Regions from separate parts of the Arthrobacter saudimassiliensis genome, predicted to be linked through region 1. Evidence: riboswitches for the same ligand, from Rfam matches in the RefSeq annotation. Region 1 holds a riboswitch; each other region holds the start of a gene.

Region 1 (7,109 bases):
ACCCGACGGCGCCGGCACCGGTGACCGCGGTGTTCGCCGGCCTGCTGACCAAGGTCGGCGTGTACGCCATGGTGCGGACGGAGACGCTGCTGTTCCCCGGGGACCGGATCAACTCGCTGCTGATGGTCGTTGCCGGGCTGACGATGGTGGTGGGCATCCTCGGCGCGCTGGCGCAGACGGACATCAAGCGACTCCTCTCGTTCACCCTGGTCAGCCACATCGGCTACATGGTCTTCGGCCTGGCGGTTTCCTCCGTGGTCGGCATCGGTTCCGCGGTGTTCTATGTGGTGCACCACATCACCGTGCAGACCAGCCTGTTCCTGGTCACCGGGCTGATCGAACGCCGGGGCGGGACGGCCAACATGGACCGCCTGGGCGGGCTGGCGAAGCTGTCGCCGCTGCTGGCCGTGCTGTACTTCATTCCGGCGATCAACCTGGCCGGCATTCCGCCGTTCTCCGGTTTCCTCGGCAAGCTCGGCCTGATGCAGGCCGGCGTGGACCTGGGCACGCCGCTGGCCTATGCGCTGGTCGCCGCCGGCGCCGTCACCAGCCTGCTGACCCTGCTGGTCATGGCCCGGGTCTGGAACCGCGCCTTCTGGCGCACCCCGGAGGATGCGGTGCACCCGGACCCGATCCTGCTGGCGGTCGGCCCGGACGGGCGCACCCTGAACAGCTCGGTGGACGTCACCGACCACGACAGCGGCCGGTTCTCCGGGCGCGACGCCGTCACGCTGCTGCCCAAGAGCATGGTCGGCGCCACCCTGGGCCTGGTCGGCCTGGGCGTCGCCCTGACCGTCTTCGCCGGTCCGCTCTATGAGCTCAGCGACAACGCCGCGATGGACCTGCTCGAGCGCACCCCGTACATCGAAGCGGTCCTGGGAGAGGGGGCCATGCCGTGAGCCGCAAACGCCACCTTTCGGTCTTCAAGGAACTGCCGCTGCTGATCTGGCTGGTCTTTGTCTGGGGAGCGCTCTGGCAGGACTTCAGCCTCGCCAACCTCGCGTTCGGCGTGGTCATCGCCGCCGTGGTGATGCGCATCTTCTACCTGCCTCCGGTGCAGCTCAGCGGCAGGTTCAACGTGCTGTACGCGTTCGGGTTCGGCGTCCGCTTCCTGTACAAGCTGGTGCTGGCCAGCTTCGAGGTGTTCTGGCTGGCGATCCGGAAGGGCCCGCGGATCCGGAACGCCGTGGTGGCGGTCAAGCTGCGGACCCGGTCCGACCTGCTCACCACCGCCACCGGCCACGCGCTGTCGCTGATTCCCGGTTCGCTGGTGGTGGACGTGGACCGCTCCACCTCCACCCTCTACCTGCACTGCCTGAACGTCGCCAACGAGGAGCAGGCGGAGGCGATCCGCCGGGACGTGCGCAGCACCGAGGCCTGGCTGATCCGGACCATGGGCAGCCGCGAGGACCTGCAGCTGCTGAGGGCCGATGAACAGCGCACCGGCGGGCAGCTCGACGACGCACAGCAGGGAGCAGGCGCATGATGAATGTATTTGCCGTGATCACAGCCGTGATGCTGGCGGTGGCGGCCTTCGGCGCCATCGGCCGGATCATCCTGGGCCCGTCCATCCTGGACCGGGTGCTCGCAGCGGACGTGCTTTTGGCGGTGGTCGGCGCCGGCCTGGCCACCGACATGATCGTCAACCGGCACCTTGACTACCTGGCGCTGCTGATCTCGATCTCGCTGGTCGGCTTCATCGGCTCGGTCACCGTCGCCCGCTTCGTCACGGACAGGAGGTAACAATGTCCCAGAACCTCCACGACGCCGTCGTCGGCCTGCTCATGATCGGCGGCGCCCTGATGTCGCTGGCCGCCGCGATCGGCCTGATGCGCTTCCCGGACCTGATGAGCCGCATGCACGCGGCGTCCAAGCCCCAGGTGCTGGGCCTGCTGCTGTTCCTCTCCGCCATGGCGGTGGAGTTCGCCAGCTGGAAGCTGCTGCCGGTCCTGTTCCTGTGCTGGCTGCTCATGCTGCTGACCGCCCCGGTCAGCGCCCATATGATCGGCCGCGCCGGCTACCGCACCAAGCACCTGCGGCCGGAGCTGCTGAGCATCGACGAGCTGGACGACGTCGTCGAGCGCGCCCAGCGCTACATCACCGAGGCGCAGGAGGCCGAGGAGGGCGCCGACGCCGATCCGCAGGTGGACGACGTGCACCAGACCGGGAACCTGTCCGCCGAGGAGCTGGCTGCCGCCCGTGAAACGGACGGAGCCGGCGGCAGCCGCAGCCGCCGCCGGCTCGAAGGATAGGTCCGCGGGTCAGACGACCTCGGGGGTGCGCTTGTAGCGCTGGATGGCCTTCTGGGTGCCCCGGTTGGTGAGCACGCGGATCGCGGAGCTGACGGCGCCGGAGACCAGCGCGAAGACGAGCGCCGAGCGCAGCGAGGCCTCGAGGCTGCCTTCGGCGTCCTTCGGCGGCTCCTGCCCGGTGGCCTTCTCCCAGACGAAGTCCAGGGCCTTGGCGGAGACGATTCCGGCCAGGATGCTGACGCCTGTGCCGAGCAGTTTGAGGATCACGTTCATGGGCATTCCTTCGCTTGTGGGGCTTTGACCCCACCCTACGACACAGCCGCCCCACGCGTCCCGATCGGATGTACAGTGGTAGCGCCAACACACGACAGGGGAGCGCCGCCGCGGACCGGAACACCGGGCACGGCACAGGGCGCTGAGAGTGCGGATCACCGCAGACCCTCGAACCTGATCCGGTTAGTACCGGCGAAGGGAGTCGAGATCTCAGGGGCGGCGCCGGTACCGGCGTTCTCCCTCCCCTCCTGCAACCCAGGAGGATTTCCATGCAGAACACTTCCGGCGGCGCGCCGCAGCCCCGCCCCACCGCATCGTCCCCGAGCCCCGACCCGCGCCCGACGCCGTCACCCGGCCCGCGGTGGGGCGCCCGGCTCGCCGCATCCTGGCGAACCTCCGCCCGCTGGCGGGTGGTGGACATCGTCACCGCGTCCGTGCTTTCCGTGGCCGTGGGCGTGGTCTTCTGGGCCTGGTCCCTGGGCGCCGGCGGCATCGGCGCCCTGACCGCCGCCTTCCCGCCCCTGCTCGGCCTCTACAGCGGAGGCTGGCTGATCGCCGGCGTCCTGGGCGGGCTGATCATCCGCAGGCCCGGTGCCGCGATCTACTGCGAGGTCCTGGCCTCGGCCGTGTCCATGGTCCTGGGGACCAGCTACGGCCTGTCCGTCCTGCTCTCCGGAGCCGTCCAGGGCCTGGGCGCGGAACTGATCTTCCTGCTCTTCCTCTACCGCAGGTACACCCTGCCGGTGGCGCTGCTGGCCGGGCTGACCGCCGGGGTCTTCCTGGGCGTCAGCGAGAACATCCTCTACAACGTCGAATGGGCCGCGCAGTGGCAGGGCCTCTACGTGCTGTTCGCCGCGGTGTCCGGACTCGTGATCGCGGGCCTGCTCTCCTGGCTGGCGATGCGTGCACTGGCACGCACCGGCGCCCTGTCCCAGTTCGCGGCCGGCCGCAGCGCCGATGCCTGACCGGCCCGCCGCCCCGGCCGAAGTCCGCGCCGAGGGGTTCGGCTGGCGGCACGCCGGGCGCCGCCGGCCCGCGGTCAGCGGACTGGACCTGCACATCCGTGCCGGCGAGCGGGTCCTGCTGCTGGGAGCTTCCGGCGCAGGCAAATCGACGCTGCTGCACGCGCTGGCCGGCATCCTTGCCGACGACGAGGGCGACGGCGGCGGCGAGCAGTCCGGGCGCCTGAGCATCGACGGCGTCGACCCGCGTCGGGCGCGCGGCCGCGCCGGGCTGGTGCTGCAGGATCCGGAGAGCCAGGTGGTGCTCTCCCGGGTGGGCGACGAGGTGGCGTTCGGCGCGGAAAACCTGCAGGTGCCCGCAGCACGGATTCCGGCCCGGACCGCCCGGGCGCTGGAGGACGTCGGACTGGGGCACCTGCCGCACGGGCATCCCACCGCCGCCCTTTCCGGCGGCCAGAAGCAGCGCCTGGCCCTCGCGGCCGTGCTGGCCATGCAGCCGGGCCTGCTGCTGCTGGACGAGCCCACCGCCAACCTTGACCCGGCTGGAGTGCTGGAGGTCCGTGACGCCGTCGCCCGCGCCGCGGAGCGCACCGGCGCCACTCTGATCGTGGTCGAGCACCGCACCGCGGTCTGGGCCCCGGTCGTGGACCGGGTGCTCGTGCTTGCGGCCGACGGCGGCCTGCTCGCCGACGGGCCGCCCGAGCAGGTGCTGAACGGGCAGGGCATCCGCAGCCGGCTGGCCGCGGCGGGTGTGTGGGTGCCCGGCCTGGATCCGCTGACGGCCGACGGCGGTCCGCCCCTGCCGGCCCCCGGCGCTCCGGGAGAAGCGCTGCTGACCGCCAAGGACCTGGCCGTGGCCCGCAACCGGCACGCCGGACCCGTGCTGGCCGGGGTGGACCTGCAGCTGCGGGCGGGCACCGTGCTCGGCGTCGTCGGGCCCAACGGCGCCGGCAAATCGACCCTCGCGCTGGCACTTGGGGGGCTGACCGCGCCCTGGGCCGGGTCGCTGCGCGCCGAGTCGGCCCTGCGCGGGACGCTCGCCGCGGAGCCAAGGCGGTGGAAGCCGCCGCAGCTGATCCAGCGGATCGGGACGGTCTTCCAGGAACCCGAGCACCAGTTCCTCACCGGCAGGGTGCGCGACGAGCTGGCCTACGGGCCGCGGCGCATCCGGCGGGAGCGGGACTCCGCCGTCGAGGAGCTGGCCGAACGGCTGCGGCTCGGGCATCTGATGGACGTCAACCCGTTCACCCTCTCCGGAGGCGAGAAACGCCGCCTCTCCGTGGCCACGGTGCTGGCGGCGGCGCCGCAGGTGCTGCTGCTGGATGAACCCACCTTCGGCCAGGACGCCCGGACCTGGGCGCAGCTGGTGCGCCTGCTCGCCGAGCAGGCCGCGGGCGGCCGCGCTGTCGTCGCCGTGACGCACGACGACGACTTCCTGGCCGCGCTCGACGCCGCCCGCCTGCGGGTGGGCGGGGGCAGCGCCGCGGGGGCCGGAGGGCCGGCCGCTGTCCTGCGGGGGGCCGGGGCATGAACACGCTGCGCCGGGCCAACCCGCTGTCCCTGCTCGCCGCGGCCGTGGCCGTGACCCTGGCCGTGCTGGCCACCGTGGACTGGGTCAGTGCGGCGGTGGTGCTGGCCGGCGAGCTCGCCCTGCTACCGCTGCTGCGGATCCGCCCGGCCATCCTGCTGCGGTTCTGGCCGGTGCTGCCGGCGGCCCTGCTGGCCGGATACGCCACCGCCCTGCTCGCGGAGAAGACCGGAGAGGTGCTGCTTCAGGCCGGGCCGCTGCTGTTCACCACGGATTCCGTCGCGGCCGGCACCGCCATCGCGCTGCGCGGCCTGGCGATTGCCCTGCCCGGCCTGTTCCTGCTGACCGCGGTGGACCCCACCGATCTCGCCGATGCGCTGGCGCAGAAACTGAAGCTGCCCGAACGGTTCGTCCTGGGTGCGCTGGCCGCCGTCCGGCTGGTGGGGCTGCTGGTGGAGGAATGGCGCACCCTGGGCCTGGCCCGGCGGGCACGGGGAGCCGGCAGCTCCTCGGGCCCGGCCCGGCTGAAGGACTTCCCGGGCCAGGCGCTGGCGCTGCTGGTTCAGGCCGTGCGGCGGTCCTCCCGGCTGGCGGCGGCCATGGAGGCCCGGGGGTTCGGCGCCGGACCGCGCACCTGGTCCCGGACCTCGACCTTCGCTCCGCTCGATGCCGCGGTGGCCGGTTACGGGGTGCTGCTCGGCGGCGGTGCGGTTGCGGCGGCCCTGGCGGCGGGGACGTTCAACTTCATCCTCAGCTAGGCCCGCCGGGCCGGCCGCGGGCGGCTAGAGGATGTCTTCGACGAGCGCGGACAGTTCGGCGGTGAGCCGCTGCGAGGTGCGGATCGGCTCGCCGTCGATGTGCGTGACCGGCGCCAGCAGGCGGATGCTGGAGGCCAGCCACACGGCGTCGGCCTCCAGCAGATGCGCCGGCTCCAGCGGCCCGTAGGCCAGGGCCCAGCCGGCCTTTCCGGCGGCGTCGAAGATCGCGGCCTGCGTGGTGCCGGCCAGGATCCCGCTCTCCAGCTCGGGGGTGAGCAGGGTCCGCACCCCGTCCTGCTCCATGGCCAGCAGCACGGTGGAGGTGGCGCCCTCCAGCACCCGGCCGTCCGAGGAGGTGAAGATGATGTCGTCGGCGCCGTTGGCCTTCGCGTGCCGGATCGCCGCCATGTTCACCGCATAGGAGAGGGTCTTGGCGCCCAGCAGCAGCCAGGGCTGCCGGGGCGCGTCCATGCTGTCGTAGCCGCGGTCCAGCAGCAGGACCTTCACCCCGTGCTCCCGCTGCGCCAGCGTGGCCGCCGGCACCGGCGCCGCGGACACCCAGGCGGTCGGGGTGCCGGCGCCCTCCGGGCCGCGGGTCAGGAACAGGCGCACGACGGCGGGGCCGTCGCCCTCGGCGCGGACCTGCCGGGCGAGCGCGGTGCCGATCGCCCGTTCCCAGGCCGCAGCGGGCGGGGCCTCGATCTGCAGGGCGGCGGCGGAGCCCGCCAGCCGGGCCAGGTGGGCCGGCAGCTTGCGGGGCCGGCCGCCCACCGCCAGCAGCGACTCGAAGACACCGTCGCCGCGGGTCACCCCGAGGTCGGTGGCCAGCAGCTGCGGTTCGGCGGCGTCCGCCGGCCGGCCGTCCTCAAACGCCGGATCGAGGAACACCAGAGTCGTCATGCCCCCACCCTATCGCCCGGCCCGCGGGGCCGGACGGGCCGGCACGTCCACTAGTCTTGATCAGAGGCAGGTGCCGGAGGGAGCAAGCTGTGTGGTGGACGATTAGCCCCCCCGGGTGGATCGCGACGATTCTGACGATCATCGATTTCGGCATCCGGATCGTGGCGCTGGGCGTGGTGCCCGGCAACCGCCGGCCGACGACGGCCATGGCCTGGCTGCTGGCGATCTTCTTCCTCCCCATCCCGGGAATCATCATCTTCGCCCTGTTCGGCAACAACCGGCTGAACGATTCACGTGTCCGGCGGCAGGCCGAGATCAACCGGGCGGTGCGTGAGAACACCCGCGAACTCGAGGCTGAAGGCAGCAGCTACGCCGGCCCGGAATGGGTCCTCTCCGCCGCGGAACTGAACCGCCGGCTGGGCTCGCTGCCCACCCT
Region 2 (7,109 bases), on a different contig from region 1:
TGCTGGAAACCAGCGAAAAGGACTGGGACCTGCAGCACGACGTCATGGCCAAGGGCTCCTTCCTGGTCTCCCAGGCCGCGGCCAAGGCCATGATCGCGCAGGAAATGGGCGGAGACATCCTCTACATCTCCTCCAAGAACTCCGTCTTCGCCGGCCCGAACAACATCGCCTACTCCGCGGTCAAGGCCGACCAGGCCCACCAGGTGCGCCTGCTGGCCGCCGAACTGGGCGAGCACGGCATCAAGGTCAACGGCATCAACCCCGACGGCGTGGTCCGCGGCTCCGGCATCTTCGCCGGCGGCTGGGGTGCCAAGCGCGCCGCCGTCTACGGCGTCCCCGAGGAGGAGCTGGGCAAGTTCTACGCCCAGCGCACCCTGCTCAAGCGCGAGGTGCTGCCGGAGAACGTGGCCAACGCGGCCGCCGTGCTGACCGGCTCCGACCTCTCCCACACCACCGGCCTGCACATCCCGGTCGACGCCGGCGTCGCCGCCGCGTTCCTGCGCTGAGCGGCGCATCGGGCAAGAGATAAGGACAGAGCATGAGCACATCGGCAGCGGTGGCGGCCGTCGACCTGGGGGCGACCAGCGGCCGCGTCATCCTGGGCAGCGTGGCCGACGGGCGGATCCGGATGCGGCACGTGGCGCGCTTCCCCAACCAGCCGGTGCGGCTGCATGAGGGGAACGGGTCCGGCCTGCACTGGAACATCACCGAGCTCTACCGGTCCCTGACCGCAGGGCTCGCGCAGGCGCTGCGGGAGGAACCGGACGTCCGGTCCATCGGCGTCGACTCCTGGGCCGTGGACTACGGGCTGCTGCGCGGCGGGAAGCTGCTCGGCCTGCCGTACCACTACCGGGACGAGCGCACCGCCGCGGGCGTGCAGGCCGTGCACGCCGCGGTGGCGCCGGAGGATCTGTACGCCCGCAGCGGCCTGCAGCACCTGCCGTTCAACACGGTCTTCCAGCTGGCCGTGGACCGGCAGCGCGGCGACCTGGCCGCGGCCGACCGGGCCCTGCTGATCCCGGACCTGGTGGCCTACTGGCTCACCGGCGCCCAGGTCACCGAGGAGACCAACGCCGCCACCACCGGGCTGCTGGATGCGCGCACCCGGCAGTGGGACGCCAACCTCATGGGCCGGCTGGGACTGCCCGCGGACCTGTTCGCGCCGCTGGTCGCTCCGGGCGCCGAAATCGGCGGCCTGCTGCCGGCGGTGGCCGCGGAACTGGGTGCTCCCGCCGGGCTGCCGGTGACCGCGGTCGGCTCCCACGACACCGCCTCAGCGGTCGTCGCCGTGCCCTTCGCCGACGAGGACGCCGCGTTCATCTCCTCCGGCACCTGGTCCCTGGTGGGCGTGGAGCTGCCCGCGCCGGTCCTCACGTCCGAAAGCCACGCCGCCAACTTCACCAACGAAGGCGGCGTGGACGGGCGGATCCGGTACCTGAAGAACGTCTCCGGGCTCTGGCTGCTCTCCGAGTCCATCCGGACCTGGGATGGTCCCGGCGCCACCGACGCCCAGCGCACCAGCAACCTGGCCGAACTGATCAGCCAGGCGGCCGCCGTCACGGAGCCGATGCCGGTCTTCGACGTGATGGACGACCGGTTCACCCCGCCCGGGGACATGCCGGCCCGCATCGCCGAATGGTGCACCGAGCGCGGGATCCGGCCGCCGCAGACCCGGGCCGAGGTGGTGCGCTCCATCCTGGAGTCCCTGGCCGCGGCCTATGCCGACGTCCTGGAACAGATCGAGCGGCTCACCGGGCGGACCATCCGCACGGTCCACGTGGTCGGCGGCGGATCGCAGAACAGCCTGCTCTGCCAGCTCACCGCCGACCGGACCGGCCGCACCGTATACGCCGGTCCGGTCGAAGCCACCGCGATCGGCAACGTGCTGGTCCAGGCCCGCGCCGCCGGCCTGGTCAGCGGCGGGCTGGAGGAGCTGCGCCTGCTGGTCGCGCGGACGTTCGAACCGATCCGCTACGAACCGCGGGTCACCGCGGCGCGCTAGGCGCCGTCTCCGGCCGGAGCCCAGTCCCCGCGCGGGATCTCCGCGGGCCCACCGGTGTCCACCCGTCCCGCCATCGGCGAGGAGGCGAGGGCATGCCGGCGGGCCGGTATCCGGCCCGCGCCGGCGGCCAGCCGGCCGGCGGCGACGGCGTGCGCCATGGCCGCGGCCATGGCGACCGGATCCTGGGCCCGGGTCACCGCGGAGGCCAGCAGCACGGCGTCGCAGCCCAGCTCCATGGCCCGGGCGGCCTCCGACGCCGTGCCGATGCCCGCGTCCAGGATCACCGGCACCTGCGCCCGGGTGCAGATCAGCTCAATGTTGTGCGGGTTCAGGATCCCCAGTCCGGTGCCGATGGGTGCCCCCAGCGGCATCACCGCCGCGGCGCCCACGTCCTCCAGCCGCCGGGCGACGGCGGGATCATCCGAGGTGTAGGCGAAGACCCGGAAGCCGCGGGCCGCCAGCTGCTCGACGCCGTCCAGCAGCTCCACCACGTCCGGCAGCAGCGTCCGGTCATCGGCGATGACCTCCAGTTTGACCCAGTCCGTCTCCAGCGCCTCGCGCCCCAGCTCCGCCGTCAGCAGCGCGTCCCGGGCGGTGTAGCAGCCGGCGGTGTTGGGCAGGATCCGGATGCCGTTGCGCTCCAGCACCTCGAACAGCGAGCTGCCCGACGCCGGGGCGTACCGACGCAGGGCCACCGTGGTCAGCGCGGTGCCCGAGGCCAGCAGCGCCTGTTCCAGCGTGTGCAGCGAGCTGAGCCCGCCGGTGCCCATGATCAGCCGGGAGCCCAGGGCCACCCCGTCAATGACCAGCGGATCGGTGAAGGTGTCCATGATCAGCCTCCCTGCACGGCGGTCACGAGTTCGATGCTCTGCCCGTCCGCCACCGGTGTGGTGTGCCAGAGGCTGCGCGGCAGGACGACGGCGTCCACCGCCACCGCGACGCCCAGCCGGCCGCCGTCGGCCGGCTGGCCTGCCGGGTCGAGGGCGCGGCCGAGCGCGGCGGCGACGAGCTGGGACACCGTGGTGTCCTCGGGCACGGCGCGGGCGGCGCCGTTGAAGGTAATGGCCGGCATGGATGGTTCCTTTCAGAGGTGCGTCGGGACGGAGCGGAAACGGTCCGGGGCAGCTGCGGCCAGATACGCGGCGTCCGCAGGATCGGCCCCGGACGTGCCGGCGATCAGGCCGGCCGTGAGCCGGGCGGCAAGCGGCGCCAGCAGCACGCCGTGCCGGAAGAAGCCGGTGGCCAGCACCAGCCCGGCAACCGGGCGGCCGTCGTCGGTGCGGGGAATGCCCAGACAGGGCAGATCGTCGGGGGTGCCGGGCCGGGCCCGGGCCATGGTCTCCACCAGCTCCAGATCGTCCACCGCAGGCACCAGCGCCCGGGCATCACGCAGCAGGGCGAAGACCCCGCCGACGTCCACCCCAGGGCGGTTGTCCTCGCGGGAGGTGGCGCCGATGACCAGGGAACCGTCAGCCCGCGGCACAAGGTAGACGGGAACGCCGTGGACCAGGCCGCGCACGGTCCGCTCGAGCAGGGGAGGAGCCCCGGGCCGCACCCGCGCCCGCAGGATGTCCCCGAACACCGGCCGCACCGGCGGCAGGCTGAGCCCGGGCGGAAGGTTGGCCGGTTCCGGGCCTGCTCCGGTGGCCAGCACGGTCCAGCCGGCGCGCACGGTGGTGCCGCCGGCCAGGACCAGTCCGGCCACGGCACCGTCGGCGGTGCGGTGCAGCGCCTCGGCGCGGTCCCGGAGAACCAGCGCCGGCCCGCCGTCGTCGGCACCCGGTGTTCCCCAGGTGCCAGCGTCCCGGCAGCCGAGGGCGCCCAGGAGCGCGGCGGCCAGCATCCGGGGATCCACCTGGTGGTCGCTCGGAATCCGGAAGACGCCGGCCAGCCCTGGGCTGAGCGCCGGCTCCATCCGGCGGGCGGCCCGCAGCGGAAGCGGTTCCACCGCCATTCCGTGCGCCTCCTGCAGGCGGCGCAGGTCCTCCAGGGCGCGCCGGTCGGCGGCGTCGGCTGCGCAGGCCAGGGTCTCGGTAGCCCGGTAGCCGGACGGCAGCCCCGATGCCCGTTCCACGGACGCAGCGAACTCCGGATACTCCCCGGCGGCGGCGCGCATCAGCGGGAACAGGGCCTCCTGCTGATACTGGACCTCGCTGGCTGGGGCCAGCATACCGGCCGCGGCCCGGGAGGCCCCCATGGCGGGGGCGGGATCCACCAGCGCCACCCGGAATCCTGCCAACCGGAGCCGCCACGCGACGGCGAGGCCGATCACGCCCGCGCCGGCCACCGCGACGTCCACCGACACGGAGCGGTCGGGGGCGTAGTTGTCAGGCGCGGCGGGGCCGCCGGGAGCGGGGAGGGCAGGGTGCATCGGAGGGTCCTTTCCTACGGCGGCATAACCCGCATCAGGTGCGGCGGTCGGCGCTTAAGCCCTCTCAGCCCCGGAGGGCTCCCGCAGAACCGCTGATCCTTCTCAGCGTGTGGCCCAGCATACATGCGCCCCTGACGGCGTTCGGCTGCCCGGCACCGGCGGACCGCCCGTCGGGCCGCCCGGCTGCCCGCCGTCATCGGAGGGCATTTCCGCCCCCACGTGGGACGGGGCTCATTAGAATGGACCCCTGCACCCTGGACGGCCGCGGCGGTCCGGGCCGAAGCCAGCCCGCATGACGCACCACGACCGATGTGAAAGTGAAGGCACTGCATGGAGAGATTCCCGGTGAGCATCAAGGACGTCGCCAGGGAAGCCCGGGTCTCGATCGGCACGGTCTCCAACGTGATCAACCGGCCCGAGATGGTCTCCGAAGACCGGCGCCGCCGGGTGCAGAAGGCCATCGAGGACCTCGGGTATGTCCGCAACGACGTCGCCCGGCAGCTGAAGGCGGGCCGCTCGCGCACCATCGGGCTGGTGGTGCAGGACACCGGGAACCCGTTCTACAACGAGATCGCCCGCGGTGCCGAAGCGGCCGCGGACGCGCACGGGCAGGCCGTGATCGTGGGCAATTCGGGGCTGTCCCGCAGCCGGGAACAGGTCTACCTGGACCTGTTCGAGGAACAGCGCGTGCGCGGCGTGCTGATCACCCCCCAGTCACCGGAACGGCGGCGGATCGACCGGCTGCGCTCCCGCGGTACCCCGGTGGTGCTGGTGGATGAACAGGCGCCGGCCTCCCAGTACTGTTCCCTGGCCGTTGACGACGTCGAGGGCGGCCGGATGGCGGTCACCCACCTGCTCGAGGGCGGAGCGCGGCGGGTCACGTTTGTGGGCGGCCCGACGTCCCTGCACCAGGTGGCGGACCGTGAAGCGGGAGCCCGGGCCGCCGTCGACGCCGTTCCCGGGGCGTCGCTGGACGTGGTGGATACCGAGTCCCTGACCGTGCTGGAGGGCCGCCGCGTCGGCGAGGCACTGCTGGGCAGGCCGGCGGCCGAACGCCCCGATGCGGTTTTCGCGGCGAACGACCTGCTCGCCATCGGACTGCTGCAGGCCTTCGTGTTCGGCCACCGTATCCGGGTGCCGCAGGACATCGCCCTGATCGGCTACGACGACATTGATTTCGCGCCCTCAGCCATTGTTCCGCTGTCCTCCATCCGCCAGCCGGCGCGGCTGATCGGGCGCACCGCCGTCGAACTGCTGGAAGATGAGCTGGCCGAGGACCACCACCACCGGCACGTCAGTTTCCAGCCGGAGCTGGTGGTGCGTGATTCGACCCGGCCGCCGCGCTAGCAGCAGGGAACCGCAGGGGAACCGGGGCGGGCAGGGCTAGGCGGGCTGGCCGTCGCGGCCGAGGGCCCGGACCGCGGCGAGCTCGGCGTCGATGCGCCGCTCCAGCTCACCGGCGGAGAGGGTCTGCGAGCCGCCGTGGGCGCGCAGATAGAGCAGGGTGTCCAGGCGCAGCACCCGCCATTCCCGTTCGGCGGCCTGGTCTCCGGCCTCGGCGGCGCGGTGGATCTCGCGGTCGTACAGGTTCGGCTGGTTGAGCTGGCGCTGCAGCAGTTCGGCGGCGAGCTTGGCCTTCAGCGGATCGGTTTCGGAGTCGTCCGCGGCCCGCACCGCCCGGGCGAAGGCCGCCGAGGCCTCCGGGTCGCCCTGCTCGCGGGTGATGTGCGAGGCGAGGGCCAGGGTGCCCTGGATCCAGTGCCAGCGGCCGAAGTTGCCGTCGAAGGGCAGCCCGGTGAGCAGGGTGCTGACCTGCAGGGCGTGCCGGGCGTCGGCCAGGTCCACGTACAGCAGGTGCGCCAGGTCCCGGACGTCCTGCAGCTGGCTGCCGGACTTCACGTTGAAGCCGCGGCCCAGCCGGGCGGTGATCTCGCGGACGGCGGGTTCGTCGGGGTGGGCCCGGGCGGCGGCGTCGAGGACGGCGGTGAAGCTTTCCTCCTCAGTGGGCACCGAACGGACGGCGGCCGACGGCGGCCCCTCCGGAGCCGGCGCCTGGACCCGCACGGTGGAGCCGTACGCCATCCGCACGGTCCGGTTGTCCTCAAGCAGGGCCACCGCGAGGGCGGGCACGCCGAAGTCATCCGTTTCGACGCTCAGCGACTCGACCGGGGCGGCGCTGCCGTCGGCGAGAACCAGGGCCTGGCCCGGGCGGAGGTGTTCCGCGTTCACCCGGAAGGCATACGTCTCCGGCTGGTTCTCTGGCATTGCTGGTTCCTTCTCCCTCGGACGGTTCCCCCAGTATATAAAGGTGCGGTAACGACGCCGCTCAGCGACCCCAGCCGGCGGAGGCCAGGGCCTGCCGGAGCAGGTCGCCGCGGCCGCCGGAGAATTCGTTGTACACCTCGGGGCGCAGCGCCTCCTCGGGCGTCAGCCAGGACAGCTCCAGGGCGTCCTGCCGCGGATTGCACTCACCGGTCACCGGAATCACGTAACACAGCGCGACGGCGTGCTGGCGTTCGTCGGTCAGCCCGGTCTGTGAGGGGGCGGGGAAATACTCGGCCACGGTGAACGGGGTCAGGCAGGGCGGCAGCTGGGGCAGCGCCATGGGCCCGAGGTCCTTTTCCAGATGGCGCAGCAGGGCGGCGCGGATGGTCTCACGGTACATCACCCGGCCCGAGACGAAGGAGCGCACGATCTGACCCTCGTTGGTTCCCTGCAGCAGCAGGCCCACCTCGG
Region 3 (7,109 bases), on a different contig from region 1:
TCCGCTCGCCGGCTGCTGCGCTGCTGGGTACCTGCCACAGCTGCCCGCCGCCGGCGGTGTCGAAGGCCGTCAGAGCCCCGTCGGCCAGGTAGTACAGGATGCCGGTGTCGACGGCGAGCTGCGGGAACTCGCCCACCGACGCCAGCGCCTCGGCCCGCCCCGTCGACAGGTCATAGCGGCCCACCTCCCGCACGTCGTCTCCGACCGTGCCGTCAATGCGCTCATCGGCGAAGTACAGGTATCCCTCCGCCACCAGCGGGCGGGTCTGCCCGTTCAGCCGGGTGCTGCCCTTGGTCAGAGATCGACCCTCATAGTCGGCCTCCGGCAGCGACGCCGGTACCGTGCCGGTGCGGTAATCCGCCAGGGTCATCCCGGTCCCCGTAAAGGAAAACAGCCAACCGTCCACCGCAACGGTCTGATCGCCGTACCGGTAACCCGCCGGGTCCAGGGGCACCCGTTCCAGCCCCGCCGGCGGATCGCCCTCGTGAGCGAGGAGATTGATATGGAGATGGTCCCGTGCCTCACCGGCACTGGTTTCGGCCTTTGCTGTCCTGTCTTCGCCGCTGCAGCCGGCAAGCAGCAGAGCTGTGGTCAGGATCGGAGCAAGCAGGACCTTCAGCCTCCGGCGTGGTCCCCGGTATGTGGTTGGGTGCGGCATCATTCCCCCGATTGGTGCCTGGGCAGTTGCCCCGAGCCTACATGGGCTCCCCGCCGCCGCCGTGAGGCAGCGTGGTGCCATCCTCCTCGTCGAGTCCCTGAGCGAAGAACGCCAACTCCCAGCCCATGGCGCCGGTGAAGGCGGCCGAGGCTGTGCCCCGCCCGTCCGCATCGGCTTCCATCGCCTGCTCCAGCAGCCCGACGGCGGTCGCCGTCGCCGACACAAAACCCTCAGCGCAGTAGGTCTGCACCCAGTCTTCGTACGGGCTGCCCGCGGCGGTCCTCGGCTGCAGCCGGGCCCCGACGTCGGCGTAGAGCCAGAAGCACGGCAGCACCGCCGCGACCGCCCGAAGGTAGCGCTGCGGGCGGGCGGCCGCCGGGTCTGGCTCGCTGAGGTGGGCGAGGTAGCCGGCGGTGACGGACGACGCCGGTACCGGTTCCATGGCATCCCGGCTGCGGTGCAGGTGCTGTTCCTCCTCGATGCAGGCCTGCGCCTGGACAGACCAGAAGCGGCGGGCGCCGTCGTCGTCGGCCAGCTCGGCGCAGCGGGCCAGCGCGGCTGCGTACCCGCCGAGGTACAGCGCGTCCTGGGCCAGATAGTGGCTGAACGCCTCCTCCGGCAGGGTGCCGTCGGCCAGCCCGCGCAGAAACTTCAGCCGGTATACCCGCTCCCGGATACCAGCGGTCGCCGCCCACAGTGTGGCGGTATGCGGGCCCGCCGCGGCAGGAACGGGGGCGGCGCTGTCCGTTGGCGCCAGTCCGCGCTCCCAGACGCCGTGGAAGTGGTGGATGGGTCCGTGCCCGGAGCCGACCTGCAGCTCGTCGGCGTGCTGCAGCGCCTCCTGCAGCCAGTCCTTGGCGGCCCGCAGGGCCGCCTCCCAGCTGCCGAGCCGCGGGTACAGGGTGGCCAGGGCGGAGGACAGCGAGCAGCCGGTGCCGTGCGTGTTCGCGGTCAGCACCCGCGGCGTCCGGACTTCCGCCACCGACCCCTCTGCGGACACCAGCGCATCCGGACTGCCGGCGTCCGCGTGCAGGTGCCCGCCCTTGGCCAGGACCAGGACCCGGTGCCGGGCGGCGAGGGCTTGGGCCTGTTCCAGTGCTTCGGTCCAGCTGCCGGCTTCTTCGGTGCCGAGCAGGGCGGCCAGCTCCGGCAGGTTCGGCGTCACCAGGTCCACCCGGTGCAAAAGGTCCCGCACCGCGTCCTCCGCGGCGGCGTCGAGCAGCCGGTCGCCGCTGGTGGCCACCATCACCGGATCCAGCACGACGGCGGGCGGGCGCACCCGGTCAAGCCAGGCCGTGACCGTGGCGGCGACGTCGGCGCCGCCAAGCATGCCGATCTTCACCCCATCGAGGTGCACGTCGTCGGAGACGGCGTCGAGCTGCTCGGCCAGGAAGGACACGGGCGGGGTGTGGATGGATCGCACGCCGTGGGTGTTCTGCGCCACCAGGGCGGTCACCACGGCCATGCCGTAGCCGCCGTTCGCGGCAATCGACTTCAGGTCCGCCTGGATGCCGGCTCCTCCGGTCGGGTCGGTGCCGGCGATGCTGAGCACCCGCGGCACGGCGGTGGTTCCGGCCGCGCCGCCCGCCGTCGCCTCCGCGGCAGCCCGGCCGGTGGACCCGCTCATCGGTTCCACTCCCGGACCAGGTCGGCTGCGGCCTGCCGCGGATCGGCGGCCGCGCAGACCGCGGAGACAATCGCGACGCCGCTCGCCCCGGCGGCGCGCAGCGGCGCGACGTCGGCGGCCGTGACCCCGCCGATCGCTACGCAGGGCACCGGAGCCGCGGCCGCGAACCGGGCGAAGCCGTCGATGCCCAGCGGTTCGGGGTGGTCCTTCTTGGTGGCGGTGGGCCGGATGACCCCGGTGCCCAGATGGTCCACGGTTCCGGCCGGCAGGGCGGCGAGCGCGGTCAGGTGCTCGGGTTTGTTCGCGGTCAATCCAACGACGGCGTCCGGGCCGACCAGCTGCCGCACCGCCGCCACGGGCAGGTCGGACTGGCCCACGTGCACGCCGTGCACGGCCGCGCCCGCGGCCCGGGCGGCGAGGTAGATGTCCACCCGGTCATCGACCAGCACCAGCGCCCGGTCTCCGACCGCCTCGGCGACGGCCAGCACCCGGGCGTAAAACTCGGCGGCGGTGGCGTCCTTTTCCCGCACCTGGACGGTGCGGATACCGCCGGCGACGGCGGCGCGCACCGTGTCCACCAGTCCCCGGGGCCCGCACTGGGCGGTGTCGGTAACCAGGTAGATGCCGGTGCTGCGGGCCCGGGCGCGGGGACTGGCAGCGCTCATCAAGGCGTTGTTCTCCATCAGGTTCTCCGTGCTCATGCAATGTCCAGGCGGGTCTCGAGCTCGGCGGCGTCTACGGCGGCGAGCGCGTCAAGGAACGCGACGGCGAAGCTGCCCGGGCCGGCGGCCTGCTCGGCGGCAATTTCGGCCGCCACGGTGTAGACGGCGGTGCCGGCGGCTGCGGCGGCCAGCCGGTCGGCGTCGGGCGCGGAGCCCAGGAATGCAGCGGTGACGGCGCCCAGGGCGCAGCCGCCGCCGGTGATCCGGGTCAGCAGCGGATGCCCGTTGGCGATCCGGAGCACGTCCCGCCCGTCGGTGATCAGGTCCACCGGACCGGACACCGCGACCACGGAGCCGTACTTGCCGGCCAGCAGCTGCGCGGCCGGCAGCGCGTCCTCGGGGTTGTCGGTGGCGTCGACGCCGCGGCCGCCGGCGCCCTGGCCGGCCAGGGCAATAATCTCGGAGGCGTTGCCGCGGATCACGGCCGGGCGGCGTTCGAGCAGTTCGGCGGCCAGCCGGGTCCGGACGGGCAGCGAGCCGACGGCCACCGGGTCCAGCACCCAGGGGGTGCCGGCGTCGGCGGCGGCGTCCGCTGCCTCTGCCATCGCCTCGCGCTGCTCCGCGGTGGGCGTGCCCAGATTGATCAGCACCCCGGAGGCGATCCGGGCAAACGGGCCGGCCTCCCCGGGAATGTCGGTCATCGCCGGAGCGGCGCCGAGCGCGAGCAGGGCGTTGGCGGTGAAGTTGGTGACCACCGCGTTGGTCAGCGACTGCACCAGCGGCGTGCCGGCGCGCAGCTGCGCGAGGAGGTCAATGGTCAGGTCCGGAGTCAGGCGAATGCTCATCCGCGACATCCCTTCGCTAGTTCTAACTAGATCAGGTTCGACGGGTCTCATCTCAGCCTTGCGGCACCCCGTGTCACTGCCCTCGACTGTAGCCCCGCGCACAGGCAGGGGCAAACCCCCGGCGGGCCCTGCCCGCAGCGCGTCAGCGGCGGTAGGTCAGGGCCTCCGTGGCCCAGTCCAGGTCCGGCCAGGGATCCTGGCGCTGCAGGATGGCGAAGGCGCTGGAGCAGAAGTCCACCACGGTCTGCTGCGGGTCCGCCGTGGCCAGGGCGTCCTCAAGGGGAAGCACGTACTCGCATTCCTGAGCCAGGAACCGGGCGGCGGACGGCTTCAACATGCCGCCGTAGCTGCCGATGTCGCTGACGAACGGATACGGAAGCACGAAGAAGGACGGCTGCGGCGACTTCGGATCCCCCGGCCAGAACCCGAACTCGCAGGCTTTCTCATCGAAGGATCCGGCGGCAATCTCTCCCCTGCCCTGGTACGGCGCCGCCTGGCCGCTGAACAGCGTGCCGGTGAGGTCCATGGTGCCGAACCAGTAGGCGGGCATCTCCACCTTGCCCCGCCACGGCGCCATGAAGGCGGCGATGCTGCGGTAGGCGAAGTGCAGGTTTTCCAGGAACAGGGTCACCGCTTCCCGGTCGTAGGAGGCGTGCCGGTCATCCTGGTCGAAGTCCAGCGGATCGTGGAACTCCTGCGGCCGGACGTTGATCGGGGTGGGCGCGTTGATGTCGTCCAGCGCCACCATCAGCTGCTCGTAGAAGGCCTTGACGCTCAGGCCCTGCCCCAGCGGGATCTTCTCCCGCAGGCCGTGGCTGTTCTGCACGACGACGTGGTGCCGGCGCAGGTTGAAATAAATCTCGAAGTTCGACCCGTGCGCCGGAATGATTCCGGTGCCGATCCCGTCGATGGTCAGGAACAGGCGGACGTGGGCCCACTCGGGCCGCTGGGGGCTGCGCTCGAGCTTCACCTTGCCCGCCATCTGCAGGAACATCCGCAGCGTATCGGCGGTGGCCTGCCAGTCGGGATAGTTCAGGAACCTGGTCTTCATCTCCTACGCCTCTCTCGCGGAAACCGGCGCCGCCCCCACAGCCCTTCCCTCAGTCTGGAGGCCGGCTCCGACGCCGACAAGGGTGCGCACGGCGGCCACGCCCGGCGTCCGCACCCGGCCGCAGACTGTGCCGCCGGCCGGCGTCACGCAGCTCCCGGAAAATGGACGTCCATTCCCCCGCTTGCCCCGGCCCACTAGGCTGTAGTCCTTATGCGCCCTAGGAAGACCACTGCGGCCGCGTCGGCCGATTCCAGCTCCCGTTCCGTTTCCGACTCCGCTGCCTCCCGCCGCCGCGGGCTGAAATACGTGCTGATGCTCGGTGCCCTGGCCGCGCTGCCGGCAGTCACCACCGACATGTATCTGCCGGCGCTGCCGGCGGTCGCGGAGGACCTGCACACCAGCGCCGCGGCCGCGCAGTTCACCCTGTCCGGCACCCTGCTGGGCGCCGCCGTCGGGCAGCTGGTGATCGGCCCGTTCTCGGACCGCGCAGGCCGGCGGCTGCCGCTGCTGCTGGGCATCAGCCTGCACGTGCTGGTCTCGCTGCTGTGCTCCGTGGTGCCGAACATCGAAACCCTGATCGGGCTGCGGGTACTCCAGGGATTCTTCAACGCCGCGGCCGGCGTGGTGGCGATCGCCGTCATCCGGGACCGGTTCCAGGGCTCCGACGCGGCCCGGATGCTCTCCCGCCTGATGCTCATCATCGGTCTGGCGCCGCTGCTGGCGCCCACCCTGGGGCAGGCGGTGATTGCCGTGTGGCAGTGGCGTGCCGTGTTCCTCGCCCTGGCCCTGATCGGCGTCGTGCTGGTGGTCATTGTCTGGCGCTGGATGCCCGAGACCCTGCCGCCGCACCGCCGCGCCCGGGCCGCCGCCGCGGCGGAGACGGCCGAAGCCGCGCGTGCCGCCGAGGCGGGCGAGGACGCCGTCGCCGCCCGGCCGCGGGGTTACCGGGTGCTGCTGCGGGACCGCCGCTTCCTGTCCCTGGCCGTGCTGCCGGGCCTGGGCATGGGTGTGATCATGAGCTACGTGGTCGGCTCCCCGTTCGTGTTCCAGGAGCAGTACGGGTTCAGCCCGGCCCAGTTCGCCGGCATCTTCGCCTTCAACGGCGTGGCCATGGTGGTGACGGCCCAGGTCAACGCCGCGCTGGTGCAGCGGGCGGCGCCGCTGCGCATCCTGCGCACGGCCGCTCCCGTGCTGCTGGGGCTGGCGCTGCTGCTGCCGCTGGTCATCTCGCTGGACCTCGGCGGCGTCGTCGGCCTGATCGCGGTGCTCTGGCTGGTGCTGGGCATGCAGGGCTTCATCATGGCCAACGCCAGCGCCCTGGCGCTGAACGACTACGGCCACATGGCCGGCACCGCGGCCGCCCTGATCGGCTGCCTGCAGGTGGGCCTGGCCGGGCTGATCAGCCCGCTGGTGGGGCTGCTGGGCTCCTCCGCCCTGGACCTGTCGCTGGTCGTCATCGGCTGCGCCGCCCTGATGGTGCTGATCCTGGCCTTCGGCGCCTCCGCCTACTCCCGCCGTCGGCCGGGCACCGGGCGGAGCCTGCGCCGCCCGCCGGCCGCCGCGGGGAACTGACCGCCCGCTCAGACAGCGGGCGGGGGCGCGGTGCTGTCCCGCACCACCAGGGAGGTGGCCAGGTCCAGGCGCAGGTTGTTCGGGTGCTCCCCGTCGCGCAGCTGCATCACCATCCGGGCGGCCTCCTCGGCCATTTCGATCAGCGGCTGGTGCACGGTGGTCAGCGCCGGTGAGGACCACCGCGCCATGGGCAGGTCGTCGTAGCCCACGATCGACAGCTCCCCCGGCACGCTGATGCCCAGCTGCCGGGCGGCGTCGAGCACGCCCAGCGCCTGCAGGTCGCTGCCGGCGAAGATGGCCGTGGGCCTCTCGGCCAGGGCCAGCAGCTCCAGCGCGTGCCGGCGACCGCCGTCGACGTGGAAGTCCCCGTACCGGATCAGGTCCGGATCGATCGGCAGCCCCGCGGTGTTCATCGCCGACCGGTAGCCGTCGATCCGGGCCAGCGAGCACATCATGTCCTCCGGGCCGGTAAGCGCGGCGATCCGGCGGTGGCCGAGCTCAATCAGGTGCCGGGTGGCCATCATGCCGCCGGACCAGTTGGCCGAGCCCACCGACGGCACATCCGGAGCCGGGTCGCCGGCAGGATCGATGATTGCGAACGGAATGGACCGCGCCTCAAGCTGCCGGCGGCTTTCCTGCGCCAGGTCCGAGAAGACCAGGACGACGCCGGCGGGCCGGCGGGCGATCACCCCGT

The links. A riboswitch is a leader RNA that binds a small molecule or an ion and turns the genes downstream of it on or off. The one in region 1 is predicted to bind thiamine pyrophosphate.
Region 2: it holds a riboswitch for thiamine pyrophosphate, as region 1 does, so the genes downstream of both, thiO (glycine oxidase ThiO) here and AC5RV6_RS03385 (ECF transporter S component) in region 1, are expected to answer to the same signal.
Region 3: it holds a riboswitch for thiamine pyrophosphate, as region 1 does, so the genes downstream of both, thiM (hydroxyethylthiazole kinase) here and AC5RV6_RS03385 (ECF transporter S component) in region 1, are expected to answer to the same signal.

Annotation. Positions count from the first base shown of each region.
Region 1 is NZ_JBNHFX010000001.1:735,443-742,551, reverse strand. It holds gene AC5RV6_RS03410 (Na+/H+ antiporter subunit D) at 1-899, shown strand, start outside; gene AC5RV6_RS03405 (Na+/H+ antiporter subunit E) at 896-1,486, shown strand; gene AC5RV6_RS03400 (MrpF/PhaF family protein) at 1,483-1,743, shown strand; gene mnhG (monovalent cation/H(+) antiporter subunit G) at 1,746-2,252, shown strand; gene AC5RV6_RS03390 (DUF4235 domain-containing protein) at 2,262-2,525, opposite strand; TPP riboswitch at 2,612-2,743, shown strand; gene AC5RV6_RS03385 (ECF transporter S component) at 2,795-3,490, shown strand; gene AC5RV6_RS03380 (ABC transporter ATP-binding protein) at 3,483-5,018, shown strand; gene AC5RV6_RS03375 (energy-coupling factor transporter transmembrane component T family protein) at 5,015-5,773, shown strand; gene AC5RV6_RS03370 (aminodeoxychorismate lyase) at 5,798-6,673, opposite strand; gene cls (cardiolipin synthase) at 6,763-7,109, shown strand, end outside.
Region 2 is NZ_JBNHFX010000004.1:102,871-109,979, forward strand. It holds gene AC5RV6_RS15225 (bifunctional aldolase/short-chain dehydrogenase) at 1-506, shown strand, start outside; gene AC5RV6_RS15230 (rhamnulokinase) at 539-2,002, shown strand; gene AC5RV6_RS15235 (thiazole synthase) at 1,999-2,832, opposite strand; gene thiS (sulfur carrier protein ThiS) at 2,835-3,074, opposite strand; gene thiO (glycine oxidase ThiO) at 3,087-4,373, opposite strand; TPP riboswitch at 4,368-4,468, opposite strand; gene AC5RV6_RS15250 (LacI family DNA-binding transcriptional regulator) at 4,704-5,720, shown strand; gene AC5RV6_RS15255 (DUF6707 family protein) at 5,757-6,638, opposite strand; gene AC5RV6_RS15260 (NUDIX hydrolase family protein) at 6,700-7,109, opposite strand, start outside.
Region 3 is NZ_JBNHFX010000003.1:503,297-510,405, forward strand. It holds gene AC5RV6_RS13550 (PQQ-binding-like beta-propeller repeat protein) at 1-370, opposite strand, end outside; gene AC5RV6_RS13555 (bifunctional hydroxymethylpyrimidine kinase/phosphomethylpyrimidine kinase) at 696-2,285, opposite strand; gene thiE (thiamine phosphate synthase) at 2,282-2,986, opposite strand; gene thiM (hydroxyethylthiazole kinase) at 2,983-3,792, opposite strand; TPP riboswitch at 3,784-3,873, opposite strand; gene AC5RV6_RS13570 (DUF5996 family protein) at 3,935-4,843, opposite strand; gene AC5RV6_RS13575 (multidrug effflux MFS transporter) at 5,054-6,415, shown strand; gene AC5RV6_RS13580 (LacI family DNA-binding transcriptional regulator) at 6,424-7,109, opposite strand, start outside.